3 regions of the Rhizobium cerradonense genome follow, and region 3 is predicted to be linked to each of the others. Evidence: predicted binding sites of a transcription regulator. Region 3 holds the regulator's gene; each other region holds the start of a gene.
What was found. Region 3 encodes HrcA, which represses chaperone genes, less so after heat shock. Its sites were predicted from a motif close to GTTAGCACTCNCNNNNNGNGAGTGCTAAC; they were not measured.

Region 1 (6,669 bases), on a different contig from region 3:
GCTGCACAAACCGAGACCGCCAAACCGGCGCACTTGCGGTCGCCGTCTGCGGGTCCCGTGGACATTGAAGGAGCTGGGCGAGCCTTGCTCTCCGGATTGTTGATCGTCTTTATCCAAGGTCTTCAGCGCTTTGATGATTTCGTCATAGGAGACGGCCTCATCGGTACCCGGATACAGCCTAAGGGCTGGAACGGACTCGATGGCGAAGATGTCGGAAGCCCACGAGGCGAGAATAGCTCGTTTCTCTTCCTTGCCGATGCCGTCGGCGGCAAGCACGTCACGCGGGTGATCGAAATGTTTAGCCGGATGAAGCAGATGCCCGGCGCTGATCGTGGCGGTGGCTTCCTCCGGTATCGAATTGATGTTTTCCTTTCTCATAGCTTTGCTCCATTGATCTTGACCGATGGAACCCGAATGGTTGGACGGCGCGAAGAGAAGGCCCCGCCGGCAGAGGGCGCGGGCCTTCCCGACCGCTCTAGAAGTCCATGCCAGCGCCAGCCGGCAGTGCCGGTGCCGCGTCCTTCTTCGGCTTTTCGGCAATCATCGCTTCAGTCGTCACCAGCAGGCCCGCAACAGACGCGGCATCCTGAAGCGCCGTGCGCACCACCTTGGCCGGGTCGATGACGCCCTGGGCATAGAGATCACCATATTCGCCGGTCTGCGCGTTCCAGCCATAGGAGAAATCGGCCTTTTCCCGCAACTTACCGACGACGACCGACCCCTCGGCGCCCGAATTCTCGGCGATCTGACGAACCGGTGCTTCGATCGCCCGGCGAACGATGTCGACGCCGACGCGCTGGTCGTCGTTTTCGGTCTTCAGCCCGCCGAGCGCGTTGACGGCGCGCAGCAGCGCCACGCCACCACCCGGCAGGATACCTTCCTCGACCGCGGCCCGCGTCGCATGCAGTGCATCGTCGACGCGATCCTTCTTTTCCTTGACTTCGACTTCTGTCGAGCCACCGACGCGGATGACGGCAACGCCGCCAGCGAGCTTGGCAAGGCGTTCCTGCAGTTTTTCGCGGTCGTAATCGGAGGTGGTTTCTTCGATCTGGGCGCGGATCTGGGCAACACGCGCGTCGATCTCAGATTTCGAGCCGACGCCGTCGATAATCGTCGTGTTTTCCTTCTCGATGGTAACCCTCTTGGCCCGGCCGAGCATGTTCAACGTCACATTCTCGAGCTTGATGCCGAGGTCTTCGGAGATGACAGTGCCGCCCGCCAGGATGGCTATATCTTCGAGCATCGCCTTGCGGCGATCGCCGAAGCCCGGAGCCTTGACGGCAGCGATCTTCAGGCCACCGCGCAGCTTGTTGACGACGAGCGTAGCAAGGGCTTCACCTTCGACGTCTTCAGCGATGATAAGGAGCGGCTTCCCCGACTGTACTACGGCTTCAAGGATGGGCAGCATGGCCTGCAGATTCGACAGCTTCTTTTCATGTATGAGGATATAGGGATCCTCGAACTCGACCCGCATCTTTTCGGCATTGGTGACAAAATAGGGGCTGAGATAGCCGCGGTCGAACTGCATGCCTTCGACGACTTCGAGTTCGGTTTCGGCGGTTTTGGCTTCCTCGACCGTGATCACGCCGTCGTTTCCGACTTTCTCCATCGCCTCGGCCAGATATCGGCCGACTTCGGCATCGCCATTGGCGGAAATCGTACCAACCTGGGCAATCTCGGAATTATTGGAAATCTTGCGGGCATTGGTCTTCAGCTCCTTGACGACGGCTTCGACCGCGACATCGATGCCGCGCTTCAGATCCATCGGGTTCATGCCAGACGCGACAGCCTTGGCGCCTTCCTTGACGATCGCCTGGGCGAGCACGGTTGCTGTCGTGGTGCCGTCGCCAGCGATGTCGTTGGTCTTCGAAGCAACTTCGCGCAGCATCTGTGCGCCCATGTTTTCGAACTTGTCTTCGAGCTCGATTTCCTTGGCGACGGTGACGCCGTCCTTGGTGATGCGCGGTGCGCCGAAGGACTTGTCAATCACGACGTTACGACCCTTCGGGCCGAGCGTAACCTTCACGGCATTAGCGAGCACGTCGACCCCACGCAGCATGCGTTCACGTGCATCGGTGTGGAACTTGACTTCTTTCGCAGCCATTTCTTCAACTCCTCAATAGGCAGCTATCTGACTGGTGATTTCGGGTAGATGGCTCAAGCGGCAGTCTTCTGCTCGGCCTGGGTTTCGATGATGCCCATGACATCGCTTTCCTTCATGATCAGCAGATCTTCGCCATTGATCTTGATCTCGGTGCCGGACCATTTTCCAAACAGGATACGGTCGCCGGCCTTGACATCGAGCGCCTGGATCTGGCCGGCATCATTGCGCGCGCCGGGACCAACTGCGATAACCTCGCCCTCCTGCGGCTTTTCCTTGGCGGTGTCCGGAATGATGATACCGCCCTTGGTCTTTTCTTCCGATTCGACCCGGCGGACGAGAATGCGATCGTGAAGTGGTCGGAACGACATGTTTTCCTCCGATGGACAAACAATAGTGACGTTGTTCCCCTGGCCGGACCGGATGACCAGTCCGGGCGGGTGCAAAACCTCTTGTCGAGCGTTTGCGCAAAATGATCTGGTTTTGCGATTTTTCGAATTCAAGAGGCGAAGCGAAAAAATTAGCACTCATGTTCGTGCGCTGCTAACGCACTGGAAAGGAACAACAAACTGAGGGGCGGCGTTAAAAATTCCGTTGATGGCCACAAAATTTTGCGCCACCTTCGCAGTGTCATGAAACAGAGATGAAGTATGCAATTCTCATCGGATCTGGAACGTCAGCTCAATGGCTATGGGCTGACAACCGCGCACATTCTCTACCGAATTCCCGATTTCGAATCCGGCTCCAGACCTACTCTGGCAGGACTACTGTCTGGCTCCCGATTTTCCTGAGATGCACAAGTTCCTGGAGTTCTGGCAGGCGAGCCTGGATGGCCCGCTGCATTGCGTCCGCTATACCCATCAGCGCCTGATCGGACCCAATGAATGGCGCCGTGTCGAAGGCGAGTTCAAGCTTCACTGATCTTGAAACCGAAATTTTCCCTTCCTAGCTGTTTCGCAGCTGAGGCTCGATGAGCTCGGTCAGTATCGCACGTCTGTTCAGAGTGAGACCAAAATGGAAGAGAAGATCAAAATCATCAAGAACTTGAGCATCGAGGAACGCGAAGAGGTCTTTGTCGACATCGCGCGCGTCCTGGAGGGGACCGCACACGAGGCCTATGTCGAAGGCAACCGGCACTTTGCCGCGCTGTCGGCGAACATGGCTCAGGCAATCCGCATCAATGCCGATGAACTGGCGCGCGACGATGTTGAAAACGCCGAGCGGGTGTTGCTACAGGCCACGTCCATGATCTCGCAGTTCAATGCCGTTCATCCCTACCGGATGGTCAGTAAGGCCGTGCACTGACGATCACGGTGCCTTCCCTTCCTCGCGTGATCGTCGCACTATGACGATTGCGCTTTGGAAAGCCCGACCAGCGTGGCATGCAGGCCTCGCTTCGCCGCTGTATCCCTAATGACAGCGAGGACCAGATCCGGTGATCGGGGGATGACCAGGCGATTGACGACGTGAGCGATAATCTCCTTCCGGGAATGACCGCACATGACAGTCGAAGTTTTTTCTGCTGGCGCTCTTGAATCCGAAAATCGCAAAAACCAAATCGATTGCTGCCAGCCGCTGAGACAGGGCTGGCCGTGCTGGGAGCGGCGCTTTCGGCGCTCCCATACCCATGTTGCTTCAAGGAGGATATGGCTATGGCAACATCTTACGATTATGCACCCCTCTATCGTTCGAGCGTCGGCTTCGACCGGGTTTTTAATGTTTTGGAAAACGCCCAGCGCGCCCGTTCAGTCAGCGACTGGCCGCCCTACGACATCGTCAAGACCGACGATGACAGCTATCGGATTTCGATCGCTGTGGCCGGTTTCGAACAGAACGATCTCGACATCACCTTCCAGTCCAATCTTCTCACCGTCACCGGCAAGAAGCAGGAGATGGCGGCCGAAGGCTACCTTCATCGGGGCATCGCCGGCCGGCCGTTCGAGCACCGGTTCGAGCTCGCCGACCATGTCAGGGTGAACGGCGCCAATCTGAAGAACGGTCTTCTATCGATCGATCTGGTTCGGGAGGTCCCCGAAGCGCTGAAGCCGCGGAAGATAGACATCCAGACCAACCCGGCTCGGACCCAACCGGCTTCCCCGGCGCAGATCGAAGCGCAGAAGGCTGCTTAATCAGAACTGAGGAGTAAAGGGTGCCGTCGTGACGGCACCGCGTCGACATTCCGGGTTGGGAAGGAGAGCGTCATGAAACCCGACATGTTCAAGCAACCAGTGTCCATCCTCGTCGGCCTTGGCTTTCCGGCCAAGGTCCGCGGCGTCATGGATGCGTACAAGCGCCTTTGCGAATGGCCTGAATCGCTGAGGGATACCGCCCACTCCGTGGCACTGAAGGCGTGCGGTGCTGCGCTGCTCGGCGAGATCGAAGCGGAGACCGCGCGCGGTCTGTTCGCCGCATTTGCTGAGAAACACGATCTACTGGCGCCGGAGATCGATGCCATCGCCGCGTCTCACCTTCGGCGAGACAGAGATCCGCACCTGCGCTAAGGAGGGGTCGGAACAAGAGCGGTGCGAAATCGTACGCGGCCTTCATCAACCAAAGACAGCCACGGCGGATTAGATGGTAATGCCTCGGCTATGACTACGGCGCATTTGGCGGCCGGTAGCAGCGCGGATGACCTGCTGCAATTGTAGTGCAGGAGGTACGCGTGGCAGGCCAGGATCCGTCCGCGGCGAAACCGGAGAAGTTCGCAGAAACGGAGCCGACCGACGGGTTGTGGATCGACGACCAGAACCGCATCTATCTCAGCACCATGCAAAACGACGGCGTCAAAATCCTGGGCCGGACGGGAAGGTAACGCCAGTCCTCCAAGATAGTCCGGCTCCGCTGGCCCGATACCTTCTCGCAGGGACCGGATGGCACAATGTACATCACCGCATCGCACATCCAGGATTCGCCCTGGTTTCATCAGGGATGGAGGGATGATTCATTTACGTTGTTCAAAGTCACGTCGCGGAGATGAGTTGGGATAGAGAAGGAGGTTCTTGTCGGCTGCGATCGGAGCGACCGGGCTCATCGAACGTCAGCTACGATGATCCGGTCCTGGCAATCGATCGATGAGGGAGGACAAAGCCATCTCGAAATCACAGACAAGCCCGGTATGGGCGTAGTCCGCCACAACATGTCCTCCGAGTTCTGACGTCGTCACCGCCTTTATAAGGCGAGACCCAAAGCCCTGACGCGACGGAACAGTAACCGAAGGGCCGCCGCGCTCCTCCCATCGCAGGTTTAGCACTGGCCCGTCCGGGTCGCTGCTGTTGGCAACGGACCATCGAAGGAGTACCTGGCCGCCATCGACAGATAGGGCTCCGTACTTGGCCGCGTTGGTTCCAAGCTCATGAAGCACCAGGCTAAGCGGAAGAACTGCGCGAGCATTGACGAAGACCTCGTCACCTTCAACCTGGATGCTGTCCTCGGGATAGGGCGACATTGCTTTGCGGACGATGTCGTGCAAGCTCGCGCTCTCCCAGTTGGAAATCGTCAGGAGATCGTAGGCCTTGGCCAAGGCTTCCAGTCTGGCCTGAAGCACTGCCTCCTGACTATCTGGGGCAGCGGGACCTAACGTCTGGCGAACCACCGCGTTGACCGTTGCGAGCACATTTTTCACCCGATGCGTCAGCTCCCCAATCAAAAGGTTCTGCAGCCGCTCCGCTTCTTTTCGTTCGCTGATGTCTCGTGCGATCTTCGAGGCGCCGACAACGTATCCATTTTCATCATAAATCGGCGAGACCCTCAGCGAGACATGAACCTCGCTGCCGTTTTTATGGAGTCGCCGCGTCTCGTGCGGCTCCACATGGCCACCGGCCTTGATGCTGTCGATGATGACATTCTCTTCGTCGACGATGTCAGGCGGGAGGATGAGAGTGGCGGGCCGTCCGATGGCCTCCTCGGCAGAATAGCCATAGAGCTTCTCCGCGCCTCGGTTCCAGCTGCGTATGTTCAAGCCAAGGTCGATGCTGATGATGGCATCATCGGAGGAAGCAATGATGGCTGCGAGCTTACGCGCCTCCTCCTGGGCCCGTTTCCGTTCGGTCACATCTACGGTCACCGTCACGGCCTGTATTATCTGGCCGCTGTTGTCCCGGATGACGGATACCGAGTTGGACACCCATACAAGAGTGCCATCCCCTCGGACGTACCGTTTTTCGATGTCGAAGCTGCTGCCGGTCTCCACCATTCGATGGAATTGCTCAAGGTAGCCGGGCAGGTCGTCCGGGTGGGTGATATCCTGCATGCGCAACTTAAGCAGTTCCGTCTCCGGATACCCAACGATCTCGCAATACCTTTGATTGACGGTGACAAAGCAGCCATCGAGATCGGTCAGGGCTATGCCGCCCGTCGTCTGCGCAAAAATGGCTTGCAACCATGCGTCATTCTGCGTCAATCCGGCCTCCGCGACAGCACCCATCAAGGTGTAAGCAGCTTAAATGCCTACATACTAAGGACTAATTCCGACATCGAAGACATCGGGTCAAGCCCGCGATCCGTTTGATATCGATCATGCAGTGAGTTTATGGGCCCCTGTCGTTTGGCACTTAAACGGGCTCTTCCTC
Region 2 (6,669 bases), on a different contig from region 3:
CCCCCGGGCGTGCTTCCGGATCGTCAATTGAATGCTTCAAGTCACTTCAAGTAATGATTCTACCTGAACTATCTATCCAAAAGGTTATGACGGTGCTTGCCCGCGGATAAGGTGGGCCGAAATCAAGTAAAATTTGTGTGCTCTGCAACAGTCCCCCCGAACGTCATTGCGCTGCGATTTATAGGAGCTTTTATAAAAACGGCAATGGGGCAATTTGCGTAAATTTGCGCAGTTACAAAATCTGTCGAACCTTGCGCGGCGGCAGGTTCATCATAAATGAAAAGGGCGACCCGAGGGCCGCCCTTCGTCAATTCCGGATGCCGGAACGAACAGTCGCAATAAGGCTGACGCCCTATCACATCATGTCCATGCCGCCACTTCAGGCCGCTTGGCGGCCTGAAGCATCAAAGATGCATGGGCGAAGCTTTATGGACATTCCTGTGATCGGGCTGACGCCCTATCACATCATGTCCATGCCGCCCATGCCGCCCATGCCGCCTGGCATGCCAGCCGGAGCGTCCTTCTTCGGCAGCTCGGCGATCATGGCTTCGGTGGTGATCAGCAGCGAAGCAACCGAAGCTGCGTCCTGCAGAGCCGTGCGAACGACCTTGACCGGGTCGACGATGCCCATGGAGATCATGTCGCCATAGACGCCCGTCTGAGCGTTGTAGCCCCAGTTGTCTTCGTTCTTGTCGAGGATCTTGCCGACAACGATGGAGGCTTCATCACCAGCGTTTTCAGCGATCTGGCGGCAAGGAGCCTGCAGAGCACGGCGGATGATGTTGATGCCGGCTTCCTGGTCGTCGTTTTCACCCTTTGCGGTGATCTTGACGGAGGAGCGCAGCAGAGCCGTGCCGCCGCCCGGTACGATGCCTTCCTGAACAGCAGCGCGCGTCGCGTTCAGAGCGTCGTCGATGCGGTCCTTCTTTTCCTTGACTTCGACTTCCGTCGAGCCGCCGACGCGGATGACGGCAACGCCGCCAGCGAGCTTGGCAAGACGTTCCTGCAGCTTTTCGCGGTCGTAGTCGGAGGTGGTTTCTTCGATCTGGGCCTTGATCTGGGCAACGCGGCCTTCGATGTCGGACTTAGCGCCCGAACCGTCGACGATCGTGGTGTTTTCCTTGGAGATCGAAACCTTCTTGGCGCGGCCGAGCATGTCGAGGGTGACAGATTCGAGCTTGATGCCGAGGTCTTCGGAGATGACAGTGCCGCCCGTCAGGATGGCGATGTCTTCCAGCATGGCCTTGCGGCGATCGCCGAAGCCCGGAGCCTTGACGGCAGCGATCTTCAGACCACCGCGCAGCTTGTTGACGACGAGCGTAGCAAGAGCTTCGCCTTCGACGTCTTCAGCGATGATGAGGAGCGGCTTGCCGGTCTGCACGACAGCTTCGAGAACCGGAAGCATGGCCTGCAGGTTCGAGAGCTTCTTCTCGTGCAGGAGGATGAACGCGTCTTCGAGGTCGGCGATCATCTTTTCCGGGTTGGTCACGAAGTAGGGGCTGAGGTAGCCGCGGTCGAACTGCATGCCTTCGACGACTTCGAGTTCGGTTTCGGCGGTCTTGGCTTCTTCAACCGTGATGACGCCTTCGTTGCCGACCTTCTGCATGGCTTCAGCAATATCGAGACCGATCTGCTTTTCGCCGTTTGCGGAGATCGTGCCGACCTGTGCGACTTCTTCCGAGGTGTTGATCTTCTTGGCCTTGGCCTGGAGATCCTTGACGACTTCGGCAACGGCGAGGTCGATGCCGCGCTTCAGGTCCATCGGGTTCATGCCGGCTGCAACGGCCTTGGCGCCTTCGCGAACGATGGCCTGGGCAAGAACGGTTGCGGTCGTCGTGCCGTCGCCGGCGATGTCGTTGGTCTTCGAAGCAACTTCGCGGACCATCTGTGCGCCCATGTTTTCGAACTTGTCTTCGAGTTCGATTTCCTTGGCGACGGTGACGCCGTCCTTGGTGATGCGCGGAGCGCCGAAGGACTTGTCGATAACGACGTTACGACCCTTCGGGCCGAGCGTGACCTTCACTGCGTCAGCGAGGATGTCGACGCCACGAAGCATCTTTTCGCGGGCGCTGCGGCCGAATTTTACTTCTTTAGCTGCCATGTTTGAAACTCCTGAATTCGCGTTGTCCGGGTTTATGGCCCGTCAGCTTTATCGGAAAAGGGGAAATCGGCTGGATTAGCCGATGATGCCCATGATGTCGGCTTCCTTCATGATCAGAAGGTCTTCGCCGTTGAGCTTGACTTCGGTGCCGGACCACTTGCCGAACAGAACGCGATCGCCAACCTTGACGTCGAGTGCTACGACCTTGCCGGATTCATCACGGGCGCCAGAACCGACGGCGACGATTTCGCCTTCCTGCGGCTTTTCCTTGGCGGTGTCCGGAATGATGATGCCACCCTTGGTCTTTTCTTCCGACTCGACGCGACGAACGACGACACGGTCATGAAGGGGGCGGAAATTGGTGCTTGCCATTGTCTAATCCCTCGATCAAATGACATTCACGGATCAGCGGGGGATCCGTATGGGGCTTTGTTAGCACTCTGCCTCGGCGAGTGCTAACGGACGGTGATTTAGGATTGGGCGCTAAACGAGTCAAGAATGTGTCCGTGAATTTTTTCGGACAGCTCTTCGTTGACTTGCCGCAGCTTTTGCCGGAAAATCTTCAATATGGGGTTTGCGAATACCCCACGAGGCGTCATGCCGGAGTTTCGCGTCCATCTCTTTTGGAAGGGACGTAACATGACTTCGTTCAACGCCATCACTCCCGAAAAGCTTCTTCGTCTGCTGGGTACGCCGAAAGCGCCCGCAATACTCGATGTTCGAGACGCCGATGATTTTGAGGCCGATCCTTATCTGCTGCCGGCCTCGCGACGTCGGGATCATGAGAACGTTCAGGCTTGGGCCGCCGAATTTCGCGGCCGCAATGTCGTCTGCCTCTGTCAACATGGCGGCAAGCTCAGCGAAGGTGTCGCCGCCTGGCTGCGGCTGGCCGGTACTGCGGCGGAAATCCTCGATGGTGGCCTCGATGCCTGGCGGGCGGCGGGATTGCCGCTGATCCCGGTTTCGATTCTGCCTGGGGCCAATGCGTCGGGTGCGACCGTGTGGGTGACCCGCGCCCGGCCGAAGATCGATCGCATCGCCTGCCCCTGGCTGATCCGCCGCTTCGTCGATCCCGATGCGTCGTTTCTCTTTGTCACGCCTCAGGAAGTCGACGGCGTCGCCCAACGTTTCGGCGCGACGCCCTTCGACGTGGAAGGGGTATTTTGGAGCCATCGCGACGAGGATTGCACTTTCGATACGATGGTCAAGGAATTCCGGCTCGAACTCCCGGCGCTTCATCATCTTTCCCGCATCGTCAGGGGCGCCGATACCAACAGGCTCGACCTCGAACCGCAGGCGGCCGGCTTGCTTGCCGTCTCGCTCGGATTGTCGCGCATGTGTGCTGACGATATTGAACAGTTGGATGCAGGGATGTTGTGTTATGACGCGCTTTATCGCTGGGCGCGCGACGCGACGCAGGAAAAGCATGACTGGGTATCGCATGGAGCTAAAAAATCGTGAGTGAAACCGTTTTGGTTGACGATCTCGCCGCGACCCCATCCCTCAGTGAGGCCACGCGTGTATGGGCGCGCGTTGGCGTATTAAGCTTCGGAGGCCCGGCCGGGCAAATCGCGTTGATGCATCGCATCCTCGTCGATGAGAAGCGTTGGATCGATGAAGAGCGCTTTCTGCATGCACTGAGCTATTGCATGCTGCTGCCGGGACCGGAGGCGCAGCAGCTCGCCACCTATATCGGCTGGCTGCTGCATGGCATCCGTGGCGGCCTGATCGCGGGGCTTCTGTTCATCGTGCCGGGCTTCGCCGTTATCCTGGCGCTATCGGCCTTCTACGCCCTGTTTCACGATACCACCCTGCTTGCGACCGTCTTTTTTGGCATTAAGGCCGGTGTGCTGGCGATCGTGCTGCAGGCGCTGATCCGGCTGAGCGGCCGGGCGCTGAGAACCCGCTTTCATATTGCCGTTGCGATCGCAAGCTTCACTCTGCTTTTCGTCTTCGATCTGCCATTTCCGCTGGTGGTGCTTTTGGCCGGCCTCTCGGGTTATGGTCGGGTTCTCTATCGCGCTTATCATGATGATCACTGGCGGCCGCGACTGCCTCGGCTTGCCATTACCAATATCGGCATCGGAGCGCTGCGAAGTGGCCGCCTGCGGACCGCTGCGGTCACGCTCTTATGCTGGCTGGCGATCTGGCAGGCGCCGCTGTTGCTGATCCATGTCATAAATGGACCCAAGGATATTGTCGCCGAAACGCTAAGTGGCGGCACAAATGTCTTCGGCGCCATCTTCTCCTTCTTCTCCCGCATGGCAGTGGTTACCTTTGGCGGCGCCTATGCCGTGCTTGCCTATGTCGCGCAGACCGCTGTCCAGCATTACGCCTGGCTGCGGCCGGGCGAGATGCTGGATGGTCTGGCGCTGGCGGAGACGACGCCAGGACCGCTAGTATTGGTCCTCTGTTTCGTCGGCTTCATGGCCGGCTTCCGCAATCCCTTCGGCTTGGATCCTTTGACGGCAGGGTTCCTCGGCGCCAGCCTCGCGGCGTGGGCGACGTTCGCACCGAGCTTTCTTTTCATTTTCGCCGGCGCCCCTTTCATCGAGCGTCTGCGCGGTCACGCCGGTCTGTCGGCGGCTCTTGCCGCGATAACGGCTGCGATCGTCGGCGTCATGGCCAATCTGTCGGTTTGGTTTGGCCTGCATGTGCTCTTCGCCGATACCGGGCGGCTCGTTCTTTTGAGCCACCGCGTCAAGATTCAGGGTGGGGACTATGCCAACGTTCCGATCGCCGGCATTGCCTGGCCGGTCTGGACTACGCTTGATGTTTCCGCGCTGCTGCTTTTCATTCTCGCCACTGTGCTCGTCTTCCGTCATCGGGCAGGGGTGGCAACCGTACTCGGTATATCTGCCTTGGCCGGTTGCCTGCTGCGCTTCGCCGGATGAATCGGAAGCGGTCTATGTGCGGTGCAAAAACCTGCACTCCGCTCTTGTAATTTGCCGGCCGGTTTGCAATGTCAGCCCGTGATTTCTTTGACCACGAGGACTGCATGGGCAAGCGTATCGAAAGCTTCCGCGAGATCGGCAAACTTTATGATGTCGCGCTCTGTGATGTCTGGGGCGTGCTGCACAACGGCGTGTCGGTATATGAGGACGCGCCGGTTGCGCTGGAAGCTGCGCGCGGCGACGGGCTGACCGTCGTCCTCATCACCAATTCTCCCCGCGTGGCGCCGAAAGTGGTCGAGCAATTGCGCCAGATCGGCGTTCCCGACAGCGCCTATGACCGCATCGTTACTTCCGGCGACGTGACCCGCCGCCTGATTGCCGAGGGCCCGAAGAAAGTATTTTTGCTCGGTCCTGAGCGCGATATCGCTATCATCGAGGGGCTGGACGTTGTGCGCGTCGAGGCCGATGAGGCTGAGAGCATCGTCTGTACCGGCTTCTTCGATGACGAAACCGAGACCCCCGACGATTATACCGACATGCTGAAGGCCTGGTCGGCCCGTAATGTGCCGCTGATCTGCGCCAATCCCGATCTCGTCGTCGAGCGCGGGCACCGCATGATCCCCTGCGCCGGTGCCATGGCCGCTTATTACGATCGGCTCGGTGGCGAGACGCGGATTGCCGGCAAGCCGCATCAGCCGATCTACGATGCCTCGATCGCAGCCGCCCGCGAAGCGCGCGGCGAATTCCCGATGTCGCGCGTTGTCGCCATCGGTGACGGCATGCCGACCGATGTGCGCGGCGCGCTCGATTACGGACTCGATCTTCTTTATATAAGCCATGGTATCCATGCCCGCGAATATGTCGTCGACGGCCACACCGACGAGGCAGCGCTTGGCGCCTTCCTGGCGCGCGAACAGGCGTCGCCGAAGTGGTGGATGCCGCGCCTTGTCTGAGGAGAGTGGTAGCCGATGACCGTCTTCCATCGCAATGAGACCCGCGAACCGCTGCCGGACAATCTGAAAGGCGGCGTCATTGCCATCGGTAATTTCGACGGCGTGCATCGCGGCCATCAATCCGTGCTCGATCGCGCGCTGGAGATTGCCAGGGAGCGCGGCGTGCCGGCGCTGGTCCTAACCTTCGAGCCACATCCGCGGACCGTCTTCAGGCCTGATCAGCCGGTTTTCCGCCTGACGCCGGCGCCGCTGAAGGCGCGGCTTCTCGAGGCGATCGGCTTCAACGCCGTCATTGAATATCCCTTCGACCGGGCCTTTTCGCAGCGTTCCGCCGATGAATTCGTCCATTCGATTCTGATCGACTGGCTGCATGCTTCCGAAGTGGTCACCGGCTTCGATTTCCATTTCGGCCATGATCGCCAGGGCGGTCCGGCCTTCCTGATGAATGCCGGCAGCAAGAACGGCTTCGGCGTGACGCTGATCGACGCCTTTCGCGATGAAAATGCCGAAGTGGTTTCGTCAAGCCGCATTCGGGCATTGCTGGTGGAAGGCGAGGTGGCGGAGGCTGCGGGTCTGCTCGGCTATCGCTATACGGTCGAGGCAGAGGTCATTGGCGGCGAAAAACTCGGCCGCTCGCTGGGCTTCCCAACCGCCAATATGCGGCTGCCACCGGAAGCGGAGCTGAAGGCTGGTATCTATGCCGTGCGCTTTCGCGCCGCCG
Region 3 (6,669 bases):
TCGTCGGTTTTGCCGGCGTGGCGCTGATGATCGGCCCGTCGGTGCTGAGCAGCCTCGGTTCGAACGTGCTGGCACAGCTCTCCGTGCTGGGCGCCGCCTTCTCCTATTCTCTCGCCGGCATTTTCGGCCGCCGCTTCCGCCGCATGGGGCTTGCTCCCATTATCCCCACCGCCGGGCAGGTGACGGCCTCCACGATCCTCCTGCTGCCGCTTGCCCTTCTCGTCGACCACCCCTGGACGCTCGGCATGCCTTCGGCGGAAACCTGGATGGCGCTGGCCGGCCTCGCGATCCTCTCGACCGCGATCGCCTATGTCCTGTTCTTCCGCATCCTGGCGACGGCAGGCGCCACCAACCTGATGCTGGTCACCTTCCTCATTCCCGTCAGCGCCATCCTGCTCGGTGCGCTGATCCTCGGCGAGCAATTGCAGCCGAAGCACTTTATCGGCATGGCGATGATCGCCGCCGGCCTTACGGCGATCGATGGACGGTTATTCGCTTTCACGAGGAAAAACGTGGCGGCGGAGTAGGAAAGACGATTACCGTCTCAGCACGCCAGATCCGCAACCACGGAATCGAGAATCAGCATGCCCGCCGGCGTGCAGCGCAGGCGGGAATTGCCGAGGCGTTCGATGAAGCCGTGCTCCAGCAAGAGCTGCTCGCGTTTCGCATCGGGCTCCCTGCCGGAGAGCTGCTGCCAGCGCACGAGGTCGATGCCTTCTTTCAGACGCAGGCCCATCAGCAGCAGCTCGTCGGCCTGTTCGTCGAAGCCGAGCATTTCCTGTTCGACCATGCCGTGGCCGTCGCGCTCGACCAGCTCCAGCCAGCTTTCCGGCTTCCGCTCGGTGGACGTTGCCAATTTCTTGGGGCCGTGGGACAGCCGGCCGTGGGCGCCGGGGCCGATGCCAGCATAGTCGCCATAACGCCAGTAGGTGAGATTGTGGCGGCTCTCCGCGCCGGGACGTGCGTGGTTGGAGACCTCATAGGCCGGCATGCCCTCGCGCTCGGTGATCTCCTGCGTCGCCTCGTAGAGCAGCGCCGATTGGTCGCCATCCGGCACGATCAATTTGCCCGCCTTGTGCAGCCCAAAAAAGGGCGTGCCTTCCTCGATGGTCAATTGATAGAGCGAGAGGTGATCGACGGCATAGGAGATCGCCTCCTTCAGCTCGCGCTCCCATTCCTCGACGGTCTGGTTCGGGCGGGCATAGATGAGGTCGAAGGACATGCGCGGGAAGATCTCGCGTGCCAGCTTGATCGCCTTCAACGCATCGGCGACGTCATGCAGTCGCCCTAAGAATTTCAGATCGCGATCGTTCAGCGCTTGCACGCCCATCGACACGCGGTTGACGCCGGCGGCGCGATAGCCGCGGAAACGCTCGGCTTCGACACTGGACGGATTGGCCTCCATGGTGATCTCGATCCCTGCAGGCATGTGCCAATATCTGGAAATGCCATCGAGAATCGTGGCAACCGTCTCCGGCTTCATCAGCGAAGGCGTGCCGCCGCCGAGGAAGACGCTGGTCACCGTCTTCGGGCCGCTGATCGCCCGCATCGACGCCATCTCCTTCAAGAAGGCGGCGGCGAAACGCTCCTGGTCGACCGGCTGGTGGCGGACATGGCTGTTGAAATCGCAATAGGGGCATTTAGCGGCGCAGAAGGGCCAATGCACATAAACGCCGAAACCGGGTTCGCCGGTATCGGGCAGCAACGGCGCCTCACGCGTCATATTTTGCGCTTCCAGGGTGTCCACGGGCTTGAGCTTACGCCTCCAGGCAGGTTTCAACAAAGATTTTGAAGGCACGGGCCCGATGCGAAAGGGCCTGGGGTTCACCTGGCTTCCAGCCATGCTTCTGTTCGGCGCTCATCTCGCCGAAGGTCACGTCGTAACCCTCGGGCTGGAACACCGGATCGTAGCCGAAGCCCTGCGTGCCGCGCGGCGGCCAGACGACACGGCCTTCGACTTCGCCGCGGAAGAGTTCGGTGTGCCCGTCCGGCCAGGCAAGGCACAGCACGCTAACGAAGCGCGCCGTACGGCTCTCCGGCGAAGCGGCACCGGCCTCTTCGAGCGCGCTCTCGACCTTCCGCATCGCCATGGCGAAATCGCGGGTACCATCCGGTGTTTCCGCCCAGTTGGCGGTATAGACGCCGGGATTGCCGTCAAGCGCATCGATGACCAGGCCGGAATCGTCCGATAGCGCCGGCAGACCGGAAGCTTGCGCCGAGGCCAGCGCCTTGATCGTCGCGTTTTCCTCGAAGGTCGTGCCCGTCTCGTCCGGCTCGATGAAATTGAGATCGGCGGCCGACTTGGCTGTAAAGCCGAACGGGCCGATCAAATCCTGGATTTCACGGATCTTGCCGGCATTGTGGCTGGCGACGACGATAGTCTTGGTATCGAGCTTGCGCATATCCTGTCCTGTCATAGCCCCCAGATGCGGGGTTCGGCGCATTCCAGGCTGTTGCCGGCCGGATCGCGGAAATAGATCGAGCGGCCGCCATTCGGCCAGTTAAAATCGGCTTCGATGGCGACGCCGGCAGCCTTCAGTTTCTGCGCCATCGCTTCGATATCGTTGCCGCTGACCCGGAAGCAGGCGTGGCCGTGGCCCTTCGTGCCATGCGGCGGCACCGGCAAGGAACTCGATTCCGGCGGCTTCACTGTCTCATGACTGTTGAAGATGAGCAGCACGCCCGGCCCGCAGCGATAAAAGACATGACGGTTGCCGCCGCGCGAAATCTTCTGCAGTCCGAGAACGCCGCCATAGAAGGCCTCGGCTGCATCGAGATCGTCCGCATAAAGAGCGGTTTCCAGAACGCCTTCCATCAACGGGTTCATCGGTTGACCGCCTCTTCGGTCAGGCTATCGCCTGCTTCTGCAGCTCCACCAGTTCGGCGATGCCGTTCTTGGCGAGATGCATCAGGGATGTGAATTCTTCTTCGCTGAAGGGCGTGCCTTCGGCCGTACCCTGGATCTCGACGATGCCGCCGGCGCCAGTCATGACGAAATTGGCATCGGTCTCGGCGGATGAATCCTCGAGGTAGTCGAGGTCGATCACCGGCTGGCCGGCAAAGATGCCGCAGGAAACCGCAGCGATATGATCCTTCAGGACACGGTCGGTCTTGATCATATTGCGGCTTTCCATCCACTTCAGGCAATCGTAGAGCGCGATCCAGGCACCGGTGATCGAGGCCGTGCGGGTGCCGCCATCGGCCTGGATGACGTCGCAGTCGATCGTGATCTGGCGCTCGCCAAGCGCCTGCAGGTCGACGATGGCGCGCAGCGACCGGCCGATCAGACGCTGGATCTCCTGCGTGCGGCCGCCCTGCTTGCCGGCAGCGGCTTCGCGCTTCATGCGTTCGCCCGTGGCGCGCGGCAGCATGCCGTATTCGGCCGTGATCCAGCCCTTGCCGCTGTTGCGCAGCCATGGCGGCGTCTTTTCTTCCAGGCTCGCCGTGCAGAGCACATGCGTGTCGCCGAATTTGACCAGGCACGAGCCTTCCGCATGCTTGGAAAAATTGCGCTCGAACGACACCTTGCGCATCTGGTCGGTTTTTCTGCCTGAAGGCCGCATTCTACTCTCCTGAACGTTATTGACCGCTTCTACGATCCACAGGCGGCTTTTGCAAAGGAAAAGCAGGCGCAAGGGCCTTGTTGTGATGGCCTTGACATTTTTCCCTTTTGCCATTGCTAACTGAATGATTATATTTTGACTAAGGCTCAACAGAACGGGTTTGACAGCGAAATGGGGTTCACGACATCGTCGGTTTCGGATGCCATTGCAGCGCTGGACGAACGCTCGAAGGAAATCTTCCGCCGTATCGTCGAAGGTTATCTTGAGAATGGCGAACCGCTCGGCTCGCGCAATCTTTCGCGCTTGCTGCCCATGTCCCTGTCGCCGGCCTCCGTGCGCAATGTCATGAGCGATCTGGAAGAGCTGGGGCTGATCTATTCGCCGCATATCAGCGCCGGTCGCCTGCCGACGCAGCTCGGCCTGCGCTTCTTCGTCGATGCCTTCATGCAGGTCGGCGATCTCTCCGCGGAAGACCGCGCTACCATCGAACGCCAAGTGCGCGGCAGCAATCGCGATCAGCCGATGGAATCGGTCATGACCGAGGCGAGCCGCATGCTTTCTGGTATTTCGCGCGGCGCCGGACTGGTGATCACCTCGAAGAGCGATCCGGTGCTGAAGCATGTCGAATTCATCCGCCTGGAGCCGACCAAGGCGCTCGCCGTGCTCGTCGGCGACCACGATCAGGTGGAGAACCGCATCATCGAATTGCCGGCCGGCGTTACGTCCTCGCAGCTCACGGAAGCGGCGAATTTCCTCAACGCCCACATGACCGGCCAGACTTTGCCGGAGCTGCGCCGTCAATTGCAGACGTTGAAGGAGAGTGTGCGCCAGGAACTCGATATTCTGTCGCACGAGCTCGTCGAACGCGGGATCGCCGTCTGGTCCGGCGACGGGGATGACGGCAAGCCGACGCAGCTCATCGTGCGCGGCCGCGCCAATCTCTTGGCCGAAGTGGGCGGGGCTGAAGATCTGGACCGGCTACGCCTGCTGTTCGACGATCTCGAAAAGAAGGACAGCCTGATCGAGATTCTGAATCTTGCCGAAAGCGGGCCGGGCGTGCGCATCTTCATCGGCTCGGAAAACAAGCTCTTCTCGCTCTCCGGCTCCTCGCTGATCGTCGCGCCCTATCGCGATGACGACGACCGCATCGTCGGCGCCGTCGGCGTCATCGGCCCGACACGGCTGAACTATGCCCGCATCGTGCCGATGGTGGACTATACCGCCCAATTGATTTCCAGGCTGTCGCGGCCAGGAATTTGACGAAAGCCTCTGGAGAGCGGGCGCCCATTCGAACGCGCAAAGAGCGTTTAATCGGGTAGCAGGGTTCCCGATCCGCCCATCTCCGCCGGCATGTCCTTCTGCTTCGGCAGGCCGTCCCTCAGGTGCAGCACGGTGTTTTCATAATTGACATGAAGCATCGGCTGAAAATCGAGGGTTGGAATGATGGCGGCGTAGACATCGGTCACGCCCCATAAAGGATGTTCGGTCAACAGATGCCCGCCGCAAATCTTGCACCATTTGCGCACGCTCTTTTCGCTTCGCTGGTAGCTGCCGATGTGGTCGGCGCCCTTGGTGACATGCACGGCTTCCGGCGGCCAGAGCGAAAAGGCGTTGACCGGCCCCGCCGACCACTCCCGGCAGGAGTCGCAATGGCAATAACCCATTGCCGCCGGCTCACCACTGACCGTGATTTCCACTGCGCCGCAGAAACATTTACCCGAATGGGACTTGCTGCTGGACATGGACGATACCTCATGTCGTGTTGAAACGGCCCAGACTATACCGGGAAAGGGTCTTCGATAGTAGAAGCCCCAACGGGGGAGGCTCTCTCACCCGATTGGTATCCGGGCAAATATGACCGGATTGCCGGGAAATGCCTGTTCTTCACGACAAAGCCTTGATTTTTTCCGGCCAAACCTCGATATCGGGCACATCAAAAAGACAAAGCAATTCGGAGACCGTCATGACCGACGAAACAACGAAAACCGGACCTGACGCCACGGCGACTGATAATCCCGCGGGCTTTGCGCAGGAGGCTGCGGAAGCCGCGGATGCGGCCCAGCCTTCGCAGCCGGATCCGGTCGAGCTGCTTAGGGCCGAAAATAGCGATCTGCGCGACCGCTATCTGCGCCTTGCCGCCGAGATGGACAATTTGCGCCGTCGCACCGAGCGTGACGTCAAGGACGCCAAGTCCTATTCCGTCGCCAGCTTCGCCCGCGACATGCTTGCCGTGTCGGATAATCTGCGCCGCACGCTGGAAGCCATTCCGGCGGAAGCCCTCGCCGAAGCCGATGCTGGCCTGAAGACGCTGATCGAAGGCGTGGAGATGACCGAGCGCTCTATGCTGTCGGCCTTGGAGCGCCACGGTGTCCGCCAGATCGAGCCGGTCGGCCAGAAGTTCGATCCCAACTTCCATCAGGCGATGTTCGAGGTGCCGAACACCGAAGTGCCGAACAATACGGTCGTTCAGGTGGTGCAGGCCGGCTTCGTCATCGGCGAGCGCGTTCTGCGCCCAGCTATGGTCGGCGTCGCCAAGGGCGGCCCGAAGGTTGCCGAGATTTCCGAGCCGGGCGCCAACAGCCCGTTCGATGAAAAAGACGCTTGATCTTTAAGTCGTCTGTAAAGAAGAAGAGCCGGATGACGAGGTCATCCGGCTCTTCTTTTTTCCGCGTTAAAATTCGAGTCGCTCCTCAGGCAGCGTTGGACGCCTGCTCCTCGTTGAGGAAGGCGTAGATCGCCGAGGCGGATTCGGTGGCGCGCAGCTTGGCGACGAGATCCTGGTCGCGCAGCACGCGGGCAATGCGCGACAGCGCTTTCAGATGGTCGGCGCCGGCACCCTCGGGGGCAAGCAGTAGGAAGACGAGGTCGACGGGCTGGTCGTCCAGCGCCTCAAAATCGACGGGCGCTTCCAGGCGCGCAAAAATACCGATGATGGATTTGATGCTGATGAGCTTGCCGTGCGGAATGGCGATGCCGTTGCCGACGCCGGTGGAGCCCAGACGCTCCCGCTGCAGCACGACGTCGAAAATCTCGCGCTCGGGCAGTCCGGTTATTTTGGAGGCTTTGGCTGCCAGCTCCTGAAGCAGTTGTTTTTTGGAATTTGCCC

Region 1: a site for HrcA is predicted at 2,621-2,649, ahead of groES (co-chaperone GroES). Genes of this name have one in related genera too.
Region 2: a site for HrcA is predicted at 2,533-2,561, ahead of groES (co-chaperone GroES). Genes of this name have one in related genera too.

What each region holds. Positions count from the first base shown of each region.
Region 1 is NZ_JAQJCK010000022.1:46,257-52,925, reverse strand. Features, by position in the region: gene PH547_RS29495 (hypothetical protein) at 1-378, opposite strand, end outside; gene groL (chaperonin GroEL) at 476-2,104, opposite strand; gene groES (co-chaperone GroES) at 2,158-2,472, opposite strand; partial or broken gene PH547_RS29480 (usg protein) at 2,752-3,022, shown strand; gene PH547_RS29475 (hypothetical protein) at 3,116-3,406, shown strand; gene PH547_RS29470 (Hsp20 family protein) at 3,754-4,230, shown strand; gene PH547_RS29465 (DUF982 domain-containing protein) at 4,303-4,602, shown strand; gene PH547_RS29460 (hypothetical protein) at 4,764-4,913, shown strand; gene PH547_RS29455 (PAS domain S-box protein) at 5,139-6,500, opposite strand.
Region 2 is NZ_JAQJCK010000013.1:56,684-63,352, reverse strand. Features, by position in the region: gene groL (chaperonin GroEL) at 461-2,101, opposite strand; gene groES (co-chaperone GroES) at 2,177-2,473, opposite strand; gene PH547_RS24370 (chromate resistance protein ChrB domain-containing protein) at 2,741-3,562, shown strand; gene chrA (chromate efflux transporter) at 3,559-4,995, shown strand; gene PH547_RS24360 (TIGR01459 family HAD-type hydrolase) at 5,100-5,948, shown strand; gene PH547_RS24355 (bifunctional riboflavin kinase/FAD synthetase) at 5,964-6,669, shown strand, end outside.
Region 3 is NZ_JAQJCK010000007.1:245,625-252,293, reverse strand. Features, by position in the region: gene PH547_RS17965 (DMT family transporter) at 1-527, shown strand, start outside; gene hemW (radical SAM family heme chaperone HemW) at 545-1,723, opposite strand; gene rdgB (RdgB/HAM1 family non-canonical purine NTP pyrophosphatase) at 1,758-2,402, opposite strand; gene PH547_RS17950 (VOC family protein) at 2,414-2,827, opposite strand; gene rph (ribonuclease PH) at 2,847-3,563, opposite strand; gene hrcA (heat-inducible transcriptional repressor HrcA) at 3,735-4,823, shown strand; gene PH547_RS17935 (GFA family protein) at 4,871-5,305, opposite strand; gene grpE (nucleotide exchange factor GrpE) at 5,527-6,168, shown strand; gene ptsN (PTS IIA-like nitrogen regulatory protein PtsN) at 6,254-6,669, opposite strand, start outside.